2 regions of the Massilia haematophila genome follow, and region 1 is predicted to be linked to the other one. Evidence: predicted binding sites of a transcription regulator. Region 1 holds the regulator's gene; the other holds the start of a gene.
What was found. Region 1 encodes sigma-54, which starts transcription at its own class of promoters, with help from an activator protein. Its sites were predicted from a motif close to TGGCANGNAANCTGCTTT; they were not measured.
Positions count from the first base shown of each region.

Region 2: a site for sigma-54 is predicted at 1,530-1,547, ahead of ACFOPH_RS12335 (PEP-CTERM sorting domain-containing protein). Genes of this name have one in related genera too.

Region 1 covers NZ_JBHRVV010000001.1:4,767,089-4,774,257, forward strand. The annotation lists gene ACFOPH_RS21120 (monovalent cation:proton antiporter-2 (CPA2) family protein) at 1-435, opposite strand, end outside; gene ACFOPH_RS21125 (KpsF/GutQ family sugar-phosphate isomerase) at 533-1,555, shown strand; gene ACFOPH_RS21130 (KdsC family phosphatase) at 1,555-2,097, shown strand; gene lptC (LPS export ABC transporter periplasmic protein LptC) at 2,104-2,700, shown strand; gene lptA (lipopolysaccharide transport periplasmic protein LptA) at 2,731-3,294, shown strand; gene lptB (LPS export ABC transporter ATP-binding protein) at 3,297-4,055, shown strand; gene ACFOPH_RS21150 (RNA polymerase factor sigma-54) at 4,099-5,580, shown strand; gene hpf (ribosome hibernation-promoting factor, HPF/YfiA family) at 5,646-5,999, shown strand; gene ACFOPH_RS21160 (enoyl-CoA hydratase/isomerase family protein) at 6,140-7,169, shown strand, end outside.
Region 2 covers NZ_JBHRVV010000001.1:2,765,644-2,772,812, forward strand. The annotation lists gene cphA (cyanophycin synthetase) at 1-39, shown strand, start outside; gene ACFOPH_RS12330 (LysE family translocator) at 214-840, shown strand; gene ACFOPH_RS12335 (PEP-CTERM sorting domain-containing protein) at 851-1,501, opposite strand; gene ACFOPH_RS12340 (PAS domain S-box protein) at 1,668-3,860, opposite strand; gene ACFOPH_RS12345 (hybrid sensor histidine kinase/response regulator) at 3,998-6,562, opposite strand; gene ACFOPH_RS12350 (histidine kinase famiy protein) at 6,736-7,169, shown strand, end outside.

The sequences.
Region 1 (7,169 bases):
CTCCAGCCGCTCGGTGAGCAGTTTCACCACGATGGCGGTGGAGGACATGGCGAGCGCCCCGCCGAGCGCGAACGCGGCCTGCCAGCTCACCTTCAGGGCCGGGATCCACATCGACAGCAGCAGCGCCCCGGCGACCGCGGCGACGATGGTCAGCACCACCTGGGCCAGCCCGAGGCCGAACACGATGCGGCGCATGGCGCGCAGCTGGGCCAGCGAGAATTCCAGCCCGATCGAGAACATCAGGAACACGACGCCGAATTCGGCCAGCGCGTGGGTGGAGGCGGTATCCGAGGCCAGGCCCAGCGCGTGCGGGCCGATCAGCACACCGACGGCCAGGTAGCCCAGCATCGGCGGCAGGTGCAGGCTGCGGAAGGCGACCACGCCCAGCACCGCACTGCCGAGCAGGAGAAGAGTCAGTTCGAGTCCGGATGCCATTCGTTCGTTTCTTTTACGCGCAGTGAGCGTTCGCAGTGAGCGTTGTTTAATACGTCTGGCAAGTTTTTTGCTTTCGCAATTCGTTTATACTTCCGGGATGAGTGTAACCGATGAAAAAACAATGCAGAACAGTTTTGACGAGAACCAGTCCCGCCGCGTGATGGAACTGGCGCGCGAGACCCTCGCGATCGAAGCCGACGCGGTCAAGGCCTTGCACGACCGCCTCGGCGTGGACGATTCCATCGTGCGCGCGGTGGCCACGCTGTACGCCTGCACCGGCCGCGTCGTGGTCTCGGGCATGGGCAAGTCCGGCCATATCGCGCGCAAGATCGCCGCCACCCTGGCCTCGACCGGCACCCCGGCGATGTTCGTGCATCCGGGCGAAGCCGCCCACGGCGACCTGGGCATGGTCACCGCCCAGGACGTGTTCATCGCGATCTCGAACTCCGGCGAATCGTCGGAACTGATGGATATCCTCCCGGTCGTCAAGCGCATGGGCACGCCCCTGATCGCGATGACCGGCAAGCCCCAATCGCGCCTGGCGCTGTTGTCCGACGTGCACCTCGACATCTCGGTATCCAAGGAAGCCTGCCCGATGAACCTGGCGCCGACCGCCAGCACCACCGTCACCCTGGCCCTGGGCGACGCCCTGGCCGTGGCGCTGCTCGACGCGCGCGGCTTCCGCGAGGAAGACTTCGCGCGCTCGCACCCGGGCGGCGCCCTTGGCCGGCGCCTGCTGACCCACGTGCGCGACGTGATGCGCAGCGGCGAGGCGGTGCCGTCGGTCACGCCCGAGACGCCGCTGGCGCGGGCCCTGCTGGAAGTGAGCCAGAAGGGCATGGGCATGACCGCCGTGGTCGATGCGGACCGGCGCCCGATCGGCGTGTTCACCGACGGCGACTTGCGCCGCCTGATCGAGCGCGTGCAGGACTTCTCGAACATCAGCATTCGCGACGTCATGCACCTGGACCCGCGCACCGTGCATCCCGAGCAGCTGGCGGTCGACGCGGTGGCGATCATGGAAGAATTCCGCATCAACCAGATGCTGGTGGTCGACCTGGACGGCAAGCTGGTCGGCGCCCTGCACATCCACGACCTGACCCGCGCAAAGGTAATCTGATGAGTAGCGTGATCACCGCACTGGAACACATGCAGCGCGCCGCGCGCGTGAAAGTGATGATCTTCGACGTCGACGGCATCCTGACCGACGGCAGCCTGACCTACGGACCGGACGGCGAGGTCACCAAGACCTTCTTCGTCCTCGACGGCCTGGGCATCCAGCTGCTGCAGAAGACCGGCGTGCAGACCGCCATCATCAGCGCGCGCAAGTCGCCGATCGTCAACGCCCGCGCCAGGGACCTGGGCATCAACCACGTCTGGCAGGGCTTCCACGACAAGCGCGTCGCCTTTGCCGAGCTGCTGGCGCAGACCGGCGTGACGGCCGAGGAGTGCGGCTACATCGGCGACGACGTGATCGACCTGCCCTTGCTGACCAGGGTCGGCTTCGCCGTCACCGTGCCCACTGGCCACCCGGACGTGCAGTACCGCGCCCATTACGTGACCAAGGCGCCGGGCGGGCGCGGCGCCGTGCGCGAAGTGTGCGACATGGTGATGCGCGCCCAGGGCACCTACGAACAGGCGCTGGCGCCGTACTTCGGGTAACGAGCCATGGCGACCCTCGTCAACCGCCGGACCTCGCACCGCTGGAAGCTGCTGGCGCTGATGCTCACGGCCGTGTTCTTCGCTTTCGGCAGCTTCTGGCTGCTGCAGGCCCTGCAATCGGAAGACGCGGACAATCTCGGCAATGCCGGGAACGAGCCCGACTACATCGTCGAGAATTTCAGCGTGGTGCGCATGACCGAGAGCGGCCAGCCGCGCTACCTGCTGTCGGGCGAGCGCCTGGCCCATCATCCGCTGAACGATGTCTCGGAGGTGAGCAAGCCGGTGGTCGAGAGCATGGCGCCGGGGCGTCCGCGCATGACCATGCACGCCGACCGCGCCCAGATCCACCACCAGGAAAACCGGATCGAGCTGATCGACAACGTCGACATCGTGCGCCCGGCCACGCCGGCATCGGAAGGGATGCGCGCGCGCACCAGTGCGCTGACCGTGCTGGCCGACGAGGAGATCGTCAAGACCGACCGTCCGGTGCGGATGGAGCTCGGCGCGTCGACCGTGAACAGCGTCGGCCTGGTGGCCGAGAACCCGACCCAGAAGCTGCAACTCGGCCGCGGCCAGATCGTCTATCCGCCGCGCCAGCGCTGACCTACACAACACAAGGAACGAGCACCCAACATGAAAAAAATCCTCGCTGCCGCCGTCCTCACGCTGCTGTCGCTGTCCGCTTCGGCCGAACGCGCCGACTCGCTCAAGCAGGCTGTCGTCAACTTCGATTCGCTCGACATCGACGAGGTGACCCAGACCCGCATCCTGACCGGTAACGTGGTCCTCACGCGCGGCACGCTCACCATGAAGTCGGACCGCGCGCTGGTCAAGGAAACGCCGGAAGGCTACATGAGCGTCACCCTGACCTCGGGCCCCGGACGCGTCGCGACCTTCCGCCAGAAGCGCGACGGCGCCGGCGACATGTGGGTCGAGGGCCAGGCCGAGCGCATCGAGTACGACGAGCGCCAGGAACTGGTGAAGCTGTTCTCGAAAGCCGTCGTCAAGGAACTGGAAAACGGCCGCCTGACCAATGAACTGAACGGCGCCTACATCTCCTACGACAACCGCCGCGAAGTGGCCGCCGTGCGCAACGACGCGAGCGGCGAAAGCAAGGTCGGCGGCGGCCGCGGCACCCTGATCATCGCGCCGCGCCGCACCGGACCGGCGCCAGCGGCAGCACCCGCAGGAAAGTAAACATGAAAGATGCAAGCACGAGCAGCACCCTGGTGGTCCGGGGGCTGCAGAAAAGTTACGGCAAGCGCCTGGTGGTGCGCGACGTGTCGCTGGAAGTGGGCTGCGGCGAAGTCGTCGGCCTGCTCGGCCCGAACGGCGCCGGCAAGACCACGTCCTTCTACATGATCGTCGGCCTGGTGCCGTCGGACGCCGGGTCGATCGAGATCAACGGCACCGACATCTCCAGCCTGCCGATCCACCGGCGCGCGGTGCTGGGCCTGTCCTACCTGCCGCAGGAAGCTTCGGTGTTCCGCAAGCTCACCGTCGAGGACAACATCCGCGCCGTGCTGGAGCTGCAGCGCAACGACGACGGCAAGCCGCTCTCGAAGGACGCGATCAACGAGCGCCTCGATTCGCTGCTGGCCGAACTCCAGATCGAGAAGCTGCGCGAGAACCCGGCGCTGTCGCTGTCGGGCGGCGAGCGCCGCCGCGTCGAGATCGCGCGCGCGCTGGCCACCAATCCGCGCTTCGTGCTGCTCGACGAACCCTTCGCCGGGGTCGACCCGATCGCGGTGATCGAGATCCAGCGCATCGTGCGCTTCCTGAAGGAGCGCGGCATCGGCGTCCTGATCACCGACCACAACGTACGCGAGACGCTCGGCATCTGCGACCGCGCCTACATCATCAACCAGGGCGCCGTGCTGGCCTCGGGCCGCCCTGACGACATCATCGCCGACGAATCGGTGCGCCGCGTCTACCTGGGCGAGCACTTCCGCATGTAGCAATCGTAGCAATCACGAAGCGACAACCTGGCAGCAACAAGCGATGAAACAATCCCTGCAACTCCGGACTTCGCAGCACCTGGCGCTCACCCCGCAGCTTCAGCAATCGATCCGCCTGCTGCAGTTGTCGACGCTGGAACTGCACCAGGAAATCGAACAGATCCTGTCCGACAATCCCTTGCTCGAACGGCTCGACGATCCGCTCGACCACTCGGTGCGCCTGCTCGCCGACGGCGCCATCAACAGTGCGCCCGGCAGCGGCGAGGCGCCGGCCGCGCCCGGCGCGGAAGAGGGGGCCGCGAACGGCGAAGCGGTGGACGGTTTCGACGCCGCGGGCGCCGATGGCGAGCGCGATGCCGACCGCGGCGATGGCGACTGGGGCGAACCCGGACGTGGCGCCGGCAACGGCGAGGACGAGGATGGCCGCCCGCAGCTGGAAGCGGCCGGCGTCACGCTGCGCGAGCACCTGTCGGAACAGGTGCGGGTGACGGGACTGGGCATGCGCGACCGCGCGCTGGCCGAACTGGTGATCGACGCCATCGACGACAACGGCTACCTGGAAGAGCAGTTGGATGAGATCCACGCGCGCCTGCCCGAGGAGCTCGAGGTCGAGATGGACGAGCTGCGCTGCGCGCTGGCGCTGGTGCAAAGCCTCGATCCGGTGGGCGTGGGTGCGCGCAGCGCCGCCGAATGCCTGGCGCTGCAGATCCGCGCCATGCCTGGCGTGCCGCTGGTGACGCGGCGCATGGCCCTCAAGATCGTCGAGGGATATCTCACCTGGTTCGCGCAGCGCGAATTCAACAAACTGAAAAAGGCGCTCGACTGCGACGACGAAGACCTGCGCGAAGCCCAGGCTGTGATCCGCCAGTGCAATCCGCATCCCGGCGCGGCCTTCGCCTCGAGCACCTCGGACTACGTGGTTCCGGACGTAATTGTCCGGAAAACGAAGAACGGCTGGGGCGTGATGCTGAACCAGGACGTGATGCCGCGCCTGCGCGTGAACAACATGTACGCGGCCCTGCTCAAGCAGGGCAAGGGCGAAAGCCAGATGAGCGCGCAGCTGCAGGAAGCGAAGTGGCTGATCAAGAACATGCGCCAGCGCTTCGACACGATCCTGCGTGTATCGCAGGCAATCGTTGAGCGTCAGCGGAACTTTTTCAGCCATGGCGCGGTTGCCATGCGGCCCCTTGTGCTTCGTGAGATAGCTGATACACTAGGACTACACGAGAGCACAATTTCTCGTGTCACAACTCAGAAATTCATGCTGACCCCGCACGGCATGTTTGAGTTGAAGTATTTCTTCGGAAGCCACGTCGCCACCGAAGCGGGGGGCGAAGCGTCTTCGACGGCGATCCGGGCTCTCATCGCGCAACTGACAGGAGCAGAAGACCCCAAGAACCCATTATCCGATAGCAAGATCGCGGAAATGCTCGGTGAACAAGGAATGGTCATCGCACGCCGCACGGTTGCCAAGTACCGTGAAGCACTGAAAATTCCTCCCGTTAGTCTCCGCAAATCCTTGTAACGGCGGCACCCTCGCGCTTCCTTGTGGCGCGGCGCGGCAGCCGCCACATCTTCAAAGGAGTGTGTATGAATCTCACCATCAGCGGTCACCACCTCGACGTAACCCCCGCCATCCGTGAATACGTACAGAACAAGCTCGAACGCATTACCCGCCATTTCGATCAAGTGATCGACTCCCACGTGATCCTCGCGATCGACAATCTCACCGAAAAAGACAAAAGGCAGAAAGCCGAGATTAATGTGCGCATGTCCGGCAAGACCGTGCACGTGGAAAGCGTTGCGCAAGACCTGTACGCGGCGATCGACCTGTTGATGGACAGGCTGGATCGGCAGGTGATGAAATACAAAACCATCCTGCAGAATCATAGTCACGAGGCGCTCAAGCGCCGCCCTGAAGGCGGAGAGGCAGCCGTCGCCTGACAGGCCGGCAAGCACCGTCTGAACGAGGGCGCCCATGGCGCCCTTTTCATTTCCGGCATGTTCATTTCTTGCCGCGCCGTCAATACCCCAGTTGTCTCGTCCTTCGGTAGAATGCGTGTTTTTTCTACCACGGACCGACCATGACCGACTTCGTCCTGACCCGCGTTGCCAACGGCACCGGCACGATCACCCTCGACCGTCCGAAAGCATTGAACTCGTTATCGCTCGACATGGTGCGGCGCCTGACCGAGGTGCTGCTGGCCTGGCGCGACGACAGCAGGGTCGACGCGGTCGTGATCACCAGCAGCAGCGAAAAAGCCCTGTGCGCGGGCGGCGACATCCGCTTCTTCCACGAAGCCGGCCACGCCACGCCGATGGGCGGTAGCGCGCTGCTCGAGGATTTCTTCACCGAAGAATACGCCCTGAATCACCTGATTCACTTCTATCCGAAGCCTTATATCTCGGTCATGGACGGCGTCGTGATGGGCGGCGGCATGGGCATCGCCCAGGGCGGCCCGGACACCGGACTGCGCATCGTGACCGACCGCACCAAGATGGCCATGCCGGAAGTGAACATCGGCCTGTTCCCGGACGTCGGCGGCAGCCATTTCCTGTCGCATGCGCCTGGCCAGCTGGGCAACTACCTCGGTCTCACCGGCCTGACCATCGGCGCTGCGGATGCCTTGTATGTCGGCCTGGCGGACGTGCACGTCCCCGGCGCTCAGCTGGGCGCGTTGACGGCCTTGATCGCGTCGACGCCCGGCGCGCAACTGGTCGACGCAATCCGTGGATTCGCGGCCGGCTTCGCGAGTGAAGTGGGGCCCAGCCAACTACAGGCCCAGCGCGCCGCGATCGACGCCCACTTCGGCGCGGCGTCCGTTGCCGCGATCATGGCATCGCTCTCGCGCGACGAAAACCCGTTCGCCCAGAAGGCTTTGGCCGCGATGCGCCAGCGCTCGCCGCTGATGATGTGCGTGACCCGCGAGATGCTGGTGCGCGGCGCCGCGATGGATGTCGCCGACTGCCTGCGCATGGAACGCTCGCTGGTACGCCGCAATTTCGAGCACGGCGAAGTCCTGGAGGGCGTGCGCGCGTTGGTGATCGACAAGGACAATGCGCCGCAGTGGAATCCGGCCACGCTGGAGGAGGTGACGCCGGAGATGGTGGGGC
Region 2 (7,169 bases), 2.0 Mb from region 1:
GCGCTGGCGCATATCGCCAAGCGCGTCGCGGAGGCTTGATCCGCGGCTGTGTCATCGATTGCCAAATGCGTCGTTGACGCACGATAATCGATCAACGTAGGGTGGGCGCCCCGTGCCCACGCGTGGCGTTTGCGTCGTGTTGGCGTTTATGAAGCGCAGCGTCAAATCATCGTTCACGCGTGGGCACGGGGCGCCCACCCTACAAATACCGCCATGCTCGCACCCGAACAATTCCTGGGCTTCCTGCTCGCCGCCGTCCTGATCACCGCCTCCCCGGGCCCCGACAACCTGATGGTGCTGGGCCTGGGCATGTCCAAGGGCCGCAGGCAGGGCATGGTGTTCGGCCTGGGGTGCGCGCTCGGCTGCCTGAGCCACACGCTGCTGGCCGTGCTCGGGGTGAGCGCGCTGATCGCCGCTTCGCCGGTCGCCTTCACGGCGCTGCGCGTGGGCGGCGGGCTGTATCTGGTCTGGCTGGGCTGGAACGCGCTGCGCAGCCAGGGCGGCAGCAAGGCCGCCGACGGCGCGCAAGCGCCGCAGACGCTGCGCAGCCTGTTCGCCAAAGGCCTGGTCGCGAACGCGATCAACCCGAAAGTGGTGCTCTTCTTCCTCTCGCTGCTGCCGCAGTTCGTGATTCCCGCCAACGGCCAGGTGCCGGGCCAGATGCTGGCCCTGGGCGTGACCTTCACGCTCCAGGCGGCGATCCTGTTCGGCCTGCTCGGCTATTTTGCCGGGGCGATTGGCGCCTGGCTCAATCGCAAGCCCGGCGCCGGCAAGTGGCTCGACCGCATCGCCGGCACCGTGTTCGTCGCGCTGGGCGTGAAGCTCATCGTGGCGCGTTAGGACGACGTACTCACGAGCGCTTGCGCACCGCGCGCATCCCCAGCAATCCCAGTCCCAGCAGCGCGAGCGAGGCCGGCTCCGGCACCGGCGCCGGCGGGTCGGTCTCGACGTCCAGCCGCGCCGAGAAGAATTCGAGCGGATCGCCCGGGAAGAAATCCTGGATCAGCAAGGTCCAGCGTCCATACACGTCCATGCCGTCGAAGGCGGACAGCGCGCCGGCCGGACGGAAACTTCCCGCCGCGAGATGCGGGCCGGCGTCCTGCTCCGCCTCGTCGTCGAAGACCAGGCGCACCCGTCCCGCGCCGGCGTTGCCCGCGCCGTAGGTGTCGTAGGCGCGCACCAGGTCGACCGTCGTGCCGTCCGGCGCCATCAGCGCCAGCGAGAATTCGTCCTCGTAGGGCGCGCCCTGGCCGCGGCAGGCGCCGCCTTGCGGTCCGAGCGGCGGGTCGTCGCATTTCGACAGGCTGACGATGAGGTTGAGGTCGAGGATACTGCCGTGGAATCCGACGTTGAAACTGCGCGTTCCTTCGCTGCCGTCGAACACGCCGTAGCGCGTGTTGCTGGCGATGACGGTGGCCCCGGCGCCGGCCGGGAAGAGGCAGGCAATCAACGGGATCGCGGCGGCCGCAGCGGCGGCAAGGTGGTGCTTGGCTTTGCTCATGACGCTCCTTTCGTGTGATTGAAAGGAGGAAGCAAGTTCTGCACCACGGCCGGCAGCCCATGCAGAATCAATAACTTACGGGATTATTGTTAAATATCTACCCGGAAAATGTAAAAATTACCGTCACCACCCGGACAGCCGCCCGCCCAGGCAGGAGCGACGGGCCTCAGGCGTTCTCGCCGGTCTCGCGGCGCGGCAGCAGGCCGTGCACGATCACCGACAGCCGCTCCACCGACAGCGGCTTGCCGAGGTGGGCCGAGTAGCCGGACGCGCGGGCCTCGGCGATGTCGCCGTCGCGGCGCATGCCGCTGATCGCGATCGCCGGCAACTTGGCCAGTTTCGGGTTGGCGCGCACGCGGCGCAGGAAGTCGTAGCCGTCGATCTCCGGCATCGAGATGTCGGAAATGAGCAGGTCGACCTGTTCGCGCTCGAGGATCTCCAGGCCCTTGGCGGCGCTGGTGGCCTCGAACACGATGGCGCCGCTGGTCTCGAGCAACGACTTGAAGATGAGCAGCATCTCTTCCATGTCGTCGACCACCAGGATGCGCAGCCCGGCCATGCTGTCGTCGCCCCTGCCGCCCTCGCCCGGCAGCGGCGCGGCATCGCTGTCGAGCAGTGGCAGCCAGAGGGTGAAGCGCGCGCCCTTGCCGATGCCTTCCGAGTGGGCCTCGACGCGGCCGCCGTGCAGGGCGGCGATCTCGCGCACCAGCGCCAGGCCGATGCCCAGCCCGCCCTTGGAGCGCGTGGTCACCGCGACGCTCTGCCCATACATGTCGAACACGTGCGGCAGGAAGGACGGCGCGATGCCCTGGCCGCTGTCGACGACGTCGATACGCACTTGGCCTTCCTCGCGGCCGAGATGCACCTCGATGCGCCCGCCCTTGGGCGTGAACTTCAGCGCATTGCTCAGCAGGTTCATCAGGACCTGCTCCAGGCGCACGGCGTCGGCCATCACGTACACGCCGTCGACGCCGCCGCTCAGCGCGATGTCGACGTCGTTCGCGGCCGGATCGGCGCGCATCACCTCGACGATGCCGCGCACCACCATGTCGGGCAACACCGGCGCCATCGTCAGCGACAGCTTGCCGGTACGCACGCGCGACATGTCCATCAGGTCGTCGATGATCTTGGCCTGGCTCATCACCGAATTGCGGATGATCGATGCGGCGCGCAGGAACGTCGGCGAGAGGCGCAGTTCGGGCATGCGCGCCAGCAGCTCGATGTTAATGTTGATCATGTTCAGCGGATGGCGCAGCTCGTGCGCCATCACGGTCAGGAATTCGTCCTTCAGCGCGACCGCGTTGGCGGCGTCCGAGCGCATCGCCTGCTCGCGCGCGGCCGAGGCATGCTCGCGCGCCTGCTCCTGGCGTTCGCGCGCGGTCACGTCGCGCGCGATCTTGGCGTAACCGTTGATGTCGCCGTTGCGCAGCGGCGTGGTGACGCCGCTGCAGAAGAAGCGGCTGCCGTCCTTGCGCAGGTGCCAGCGCTCGTCCTCGGCGCGGCCGTCCGCGCGCGCGCGGCGCAGCTCCCTGGCCGGCACGTCGGCCGCGCGGTCTTCGGGCACGAACAGCATGTCGAGCTTCTGGCCGAGCATTTCCTGCTCGCCGTAGCCGAACAATTGTTCCGCCCCTTTGTTCCAGCTGGTGGCGCGGCCCTCCTCGTCCATCGTGATGATGGCGTAGTCGTAGGCGCTCTCGGCCACCAGGCGCATGCGCGCTTCACTGGCGCGCGCCTGTTCCTCGGCCTGGCGGCGCGCCGTGATGTCGAAGAAGGTCATCACCGCGCCTTCGATGCGGTCCTCGTTGGTGCGGTAGGGCAGCAGGCGCACGATGTAGTAGCGGCCCTCGATCGAGCGCACCTCGCGCTCGACCAGGCGCAGCGTGTCGAAGGTGGCGCCGACGTCCTCGGCCAGCTGGTCGTAGTCGAGCTTGTGGGTCAGGTCGAGCAGCGAACGGCCGACGTCGGAGGCGATGATCGAGAACAGGTCGGCCGCGCGCGGCGTGAAGCGCTTGATGCGCAGGCCGCTGTCGACGAAGATGGTGGCGATGTCGGTCGAAGCGATCAGGTTGTTCAGGTCGTCGTTGGCCTTGCCGGTCTCCTCGACCTTCACCTTCAGTTCATCGTTGACGGCGACAAGCTCCTCGTTGACCGATTGCAGCTCTTCCTTGCTGGTTTCCAGTTCCTCGATGGCCGAGCGGAGTTCCTCGTTGAAAGCCAGAAGTTCCTCGAACGAGACTTCAGCGTTCCCGATTGTTTCCGGCAACCGCTCGCGCTTGTCGACGATCGGAAAGTCGAGGCTCCCGGGGACAATGCCGGGCTCGGCGGGTGGCGTAACGGGCGCGTTCGCAGGATCGTGCATCGTCGGCAGGTCGATTGGTCAAGGCGCAAGTCTGGACGAAGAGTGACACGCTTTTAGCGCATTGTAAAAAGTTTTATGCAACCCGGCTGAAGGATTGAAGATGAACAACGATTCCAGGACGACAATTCCTTCCCGGCTCAGCCTTGCACCGCTGCCCGCGCCAGGATCGCCGCCACCTGCTCCGGCATCGCCGGCTTGAGCAGGTGCGCGTCGAAGCCGGCCTCGCGCGAGCGCCGCCGGTCTTCCTGGGCGCCCCAACCGGTCACGGCGACCAGCGGCACGGCCGCCAGCCCCGGCAGGCCGCGGATCGCGCGCCCCGCCTGGTAGCCGCCCATGCGCGGCATGCCGATGTCGAGGAAGACCAGTTCGGGCTGCATGTTGCCGGCAAGTTCGACCGCCTCCCGGCCGTCGTGCGCCACGCGGACCTCGTGGCCGCCCAGTTCCAGCAGCGCGCGCAGCGTGTCGGCGGCGTCGACGTTGTCGTCCGCGACCAGCACGCGCAAGGGCCGGATGGGCACGGCCGGCGCCGGCGCGGCCGCCGGGTCGCGCGCCGGGGCCGGCGCCGTGCCCAGCGGCAAGCGCACGGTGAAGGTGCTGCCCAGGCCCGGACCGGGACTGGCCGCGGTGACGCTGCCGCCGTGCAACTGCACCAGGTGGCGCACCAGCGCCAGGCCGATGCCCAGCCCGCCGCGCGAGCGGTCGATGCTGCGCGCGACCTGGGTGAACATGTCGAACACCGCGGGCAGCGACTCGGCGCCGATGCCGATGCCGATGCCGGTGTCGCTGACGGCGATCACGGCCTGCCCGTCCTCGACCCGCGCCTCGACCGCGATGCGCCCGCCGCGCGGCGTGTACTTGGCCGCGTTCGACAGCAGGTTGCTCAGCACCTGGCTGATGCGCACCCGGTCGACCTCGAGCGGGAGCGGCGCCTCGGGCAGGCGCACCGACAGCGCGTGCCCGGCCGCCTCGACCAGCGGCAGGCTGGTCTCGACCGCGCCGGCCACCACCGCCTCGAGCGTGACCGGCTCCGTCTTGAGCACCAGCTTGCCGCTGGAGACGCGCGCGATGTCGAGCAGGTCGTTGATCAGGTGGACCATGTGGCCGACCTGGCGCTCCATCATGGCGCGCACGTTGGCCTGGGTTTCCGGCTTGTTCGCCGCCAGGCGCAGCAGCTCGAGGCCGTTGCGGATCGGCGCCAGCGGGTTGCGCAGCTCGTGCGCCAGCGTCGCCAGGAATTCGGACTTGCGGCGGTCGGCCTCGCGCAGCGCCTCGGTCGAGCGCACCCGCTCGATGTGGGCCCAGCAGCGCTCGACCACGGCCTCGACCAGCGCCACTTCGCCTTCGGTCCAGGCGCGCGGATGGCGCTGGTGCACCGCCATCATCGCCACCAGCCTGCCCTGCTTGACCAGCGGGCAGCAGATGATGGCCTTGATGCCGATCCGGTTGAACATCTCGAAGCCGTCGCCGGCGGACAGCTCGGCATCGACGTCGTCGATCAGGAGCGTGCGCCCGATGCGCAGGTTGGAGGTGGCGCGGGAGCCGAACAGGTCGAGCGAATACACGCCGACGCTGCTCGCCACGCCGGCCTCGTGCCAGTCGTGGCGGATGGTGAAGCGGTCGTTGTCGGGTTCGAGGTCGGCATAGGCGACGCGGGTGACGCCCAGGTGCTCGCCGAGCAGGCGCGTGGCCTCCTCCATGATCGCCGCCGGGTCGGCGGCGATGCGGGTCGCCTCGCCGATCTCGTCGAGCAGGCGCAGGCGCTCCTCGACCCGGCGGCGCTCGGTGATGTCGAGCGTGGTGCCGATCAGGCGCAGCGCCTGCCCGGCCGCGTCGCGGATCATGCGGCCGCGCACGCTGATCCAGCGCTCGCGGCCGTCGAACCGGCCGACGGTGCGGAACTCGTCGGCGTACACCTCTTCCAGCGCCGCTCCGGTCGGCGCCAGCAGCGCCTGGAAACGCGCCCCGACGCGCACGCGGTCCTTCGGATGGAGCGCCTCGTTCAGGGTAAACACCGTCGGCATGACGCCGGGCGGCAGCCCGTAGTGCTCGCGCGTGCGCGGGCTCCAGACCACTTCGCCGGTCCGCATGCCGAATTCGAACATGCCCAGCTGGGCCGCATCGGCGGCGATTTCCAGCTTTTCCTTGCTGGCCGCCAGTTCCGCCAGCGCGGCGTCGCGCTCGGCCTGGGAGGCCACCTTGGCCGTCGTTTCGGTGCAGGCGCAGAACACCCCGGCAATGACGCCGCGCTCATCGCGCACCGCGCTCAGGGAAAGGCTGGCGTACATCTGCTCGGGGTAGCCGTTGCGCTGCAGGACGAAAGGATGGTCCTCGACCTGGAAGGGCTCGCCGCGCAGCGCCGCCGCCAGCATCGGCTCGACGGTCTCCCAGATGTCGGCCCAGACTTCGCGGAAGGGCTGGCCGAGGATGCGTTCCGGCCGACGCGCGCGCGCGCCGAGGATCTGGCGGTAGGCATCGTTGTAGAGCAGGCAGAGTTGCGGCCCCCAGGCGACGTACATCGGCTGGCTCGATCCCAGCATGATGCCGACGGCGGTGCGCAGCGGCTGCGGCCAGCCGGCGAGCGGCCCGAGCGGGCTGGCGCGCCAGTCCAGGCCGCGCAGCACCGCGCCCATCTCGCCGCCGCCGGAAGCAAATGCGAGGTCGCCGGCGTGCGGGTCGGATGGATGGGCTGGCAGGTGGTTCATCGGTGAGCTGGACGGAATTCTGAGATGCGAAAAAATGTTTTATCGTTGGCACAATAGCACTTCCGCACGGGCGCCGCACGGCGGACGCCGCCGCCATGGTCGCATTGTTATAATTTCCGATGGGGTCGGACCGTCATTGACCTTGAATCGATCACACGACAAGGGACAGGAAGATGACCACCGGCGGCAGCAAGCAAGAACGCGAGCACATGCCCACCGAGCAGGAGGGCGGCGGCCAGAGCCAGGGCGTGCCAGCGCTCGGGCAATTGGAGGGCAACAGCTACCATCCGCTGGGCGACGTGGGCATCCGCCACTGGCAAGCGAGCCAGGTGTCGCGCCCCGGCCTGGAGGACCGCGGCAACGTCTTCTTCGCCGCCATCGAGATGACGCGCATGCCGATGGTCCTGACCGACCCGAACCAGCCGGACAACCCGATCGTCTTCGTGAACCGCGCCTTCCTCGACCTGACCATGTACCGGGAAGAAGAGGTCCTGGGGCGCAATTGCCGCCTGCTGCAGGGCGAGCAGACCGACCCCGCCACCGTGGCCGAGCTGCGCGTCGCGGTCGAGGAGCAGCGCGCGGTGGCGGTCGACATCCTGAACTACAA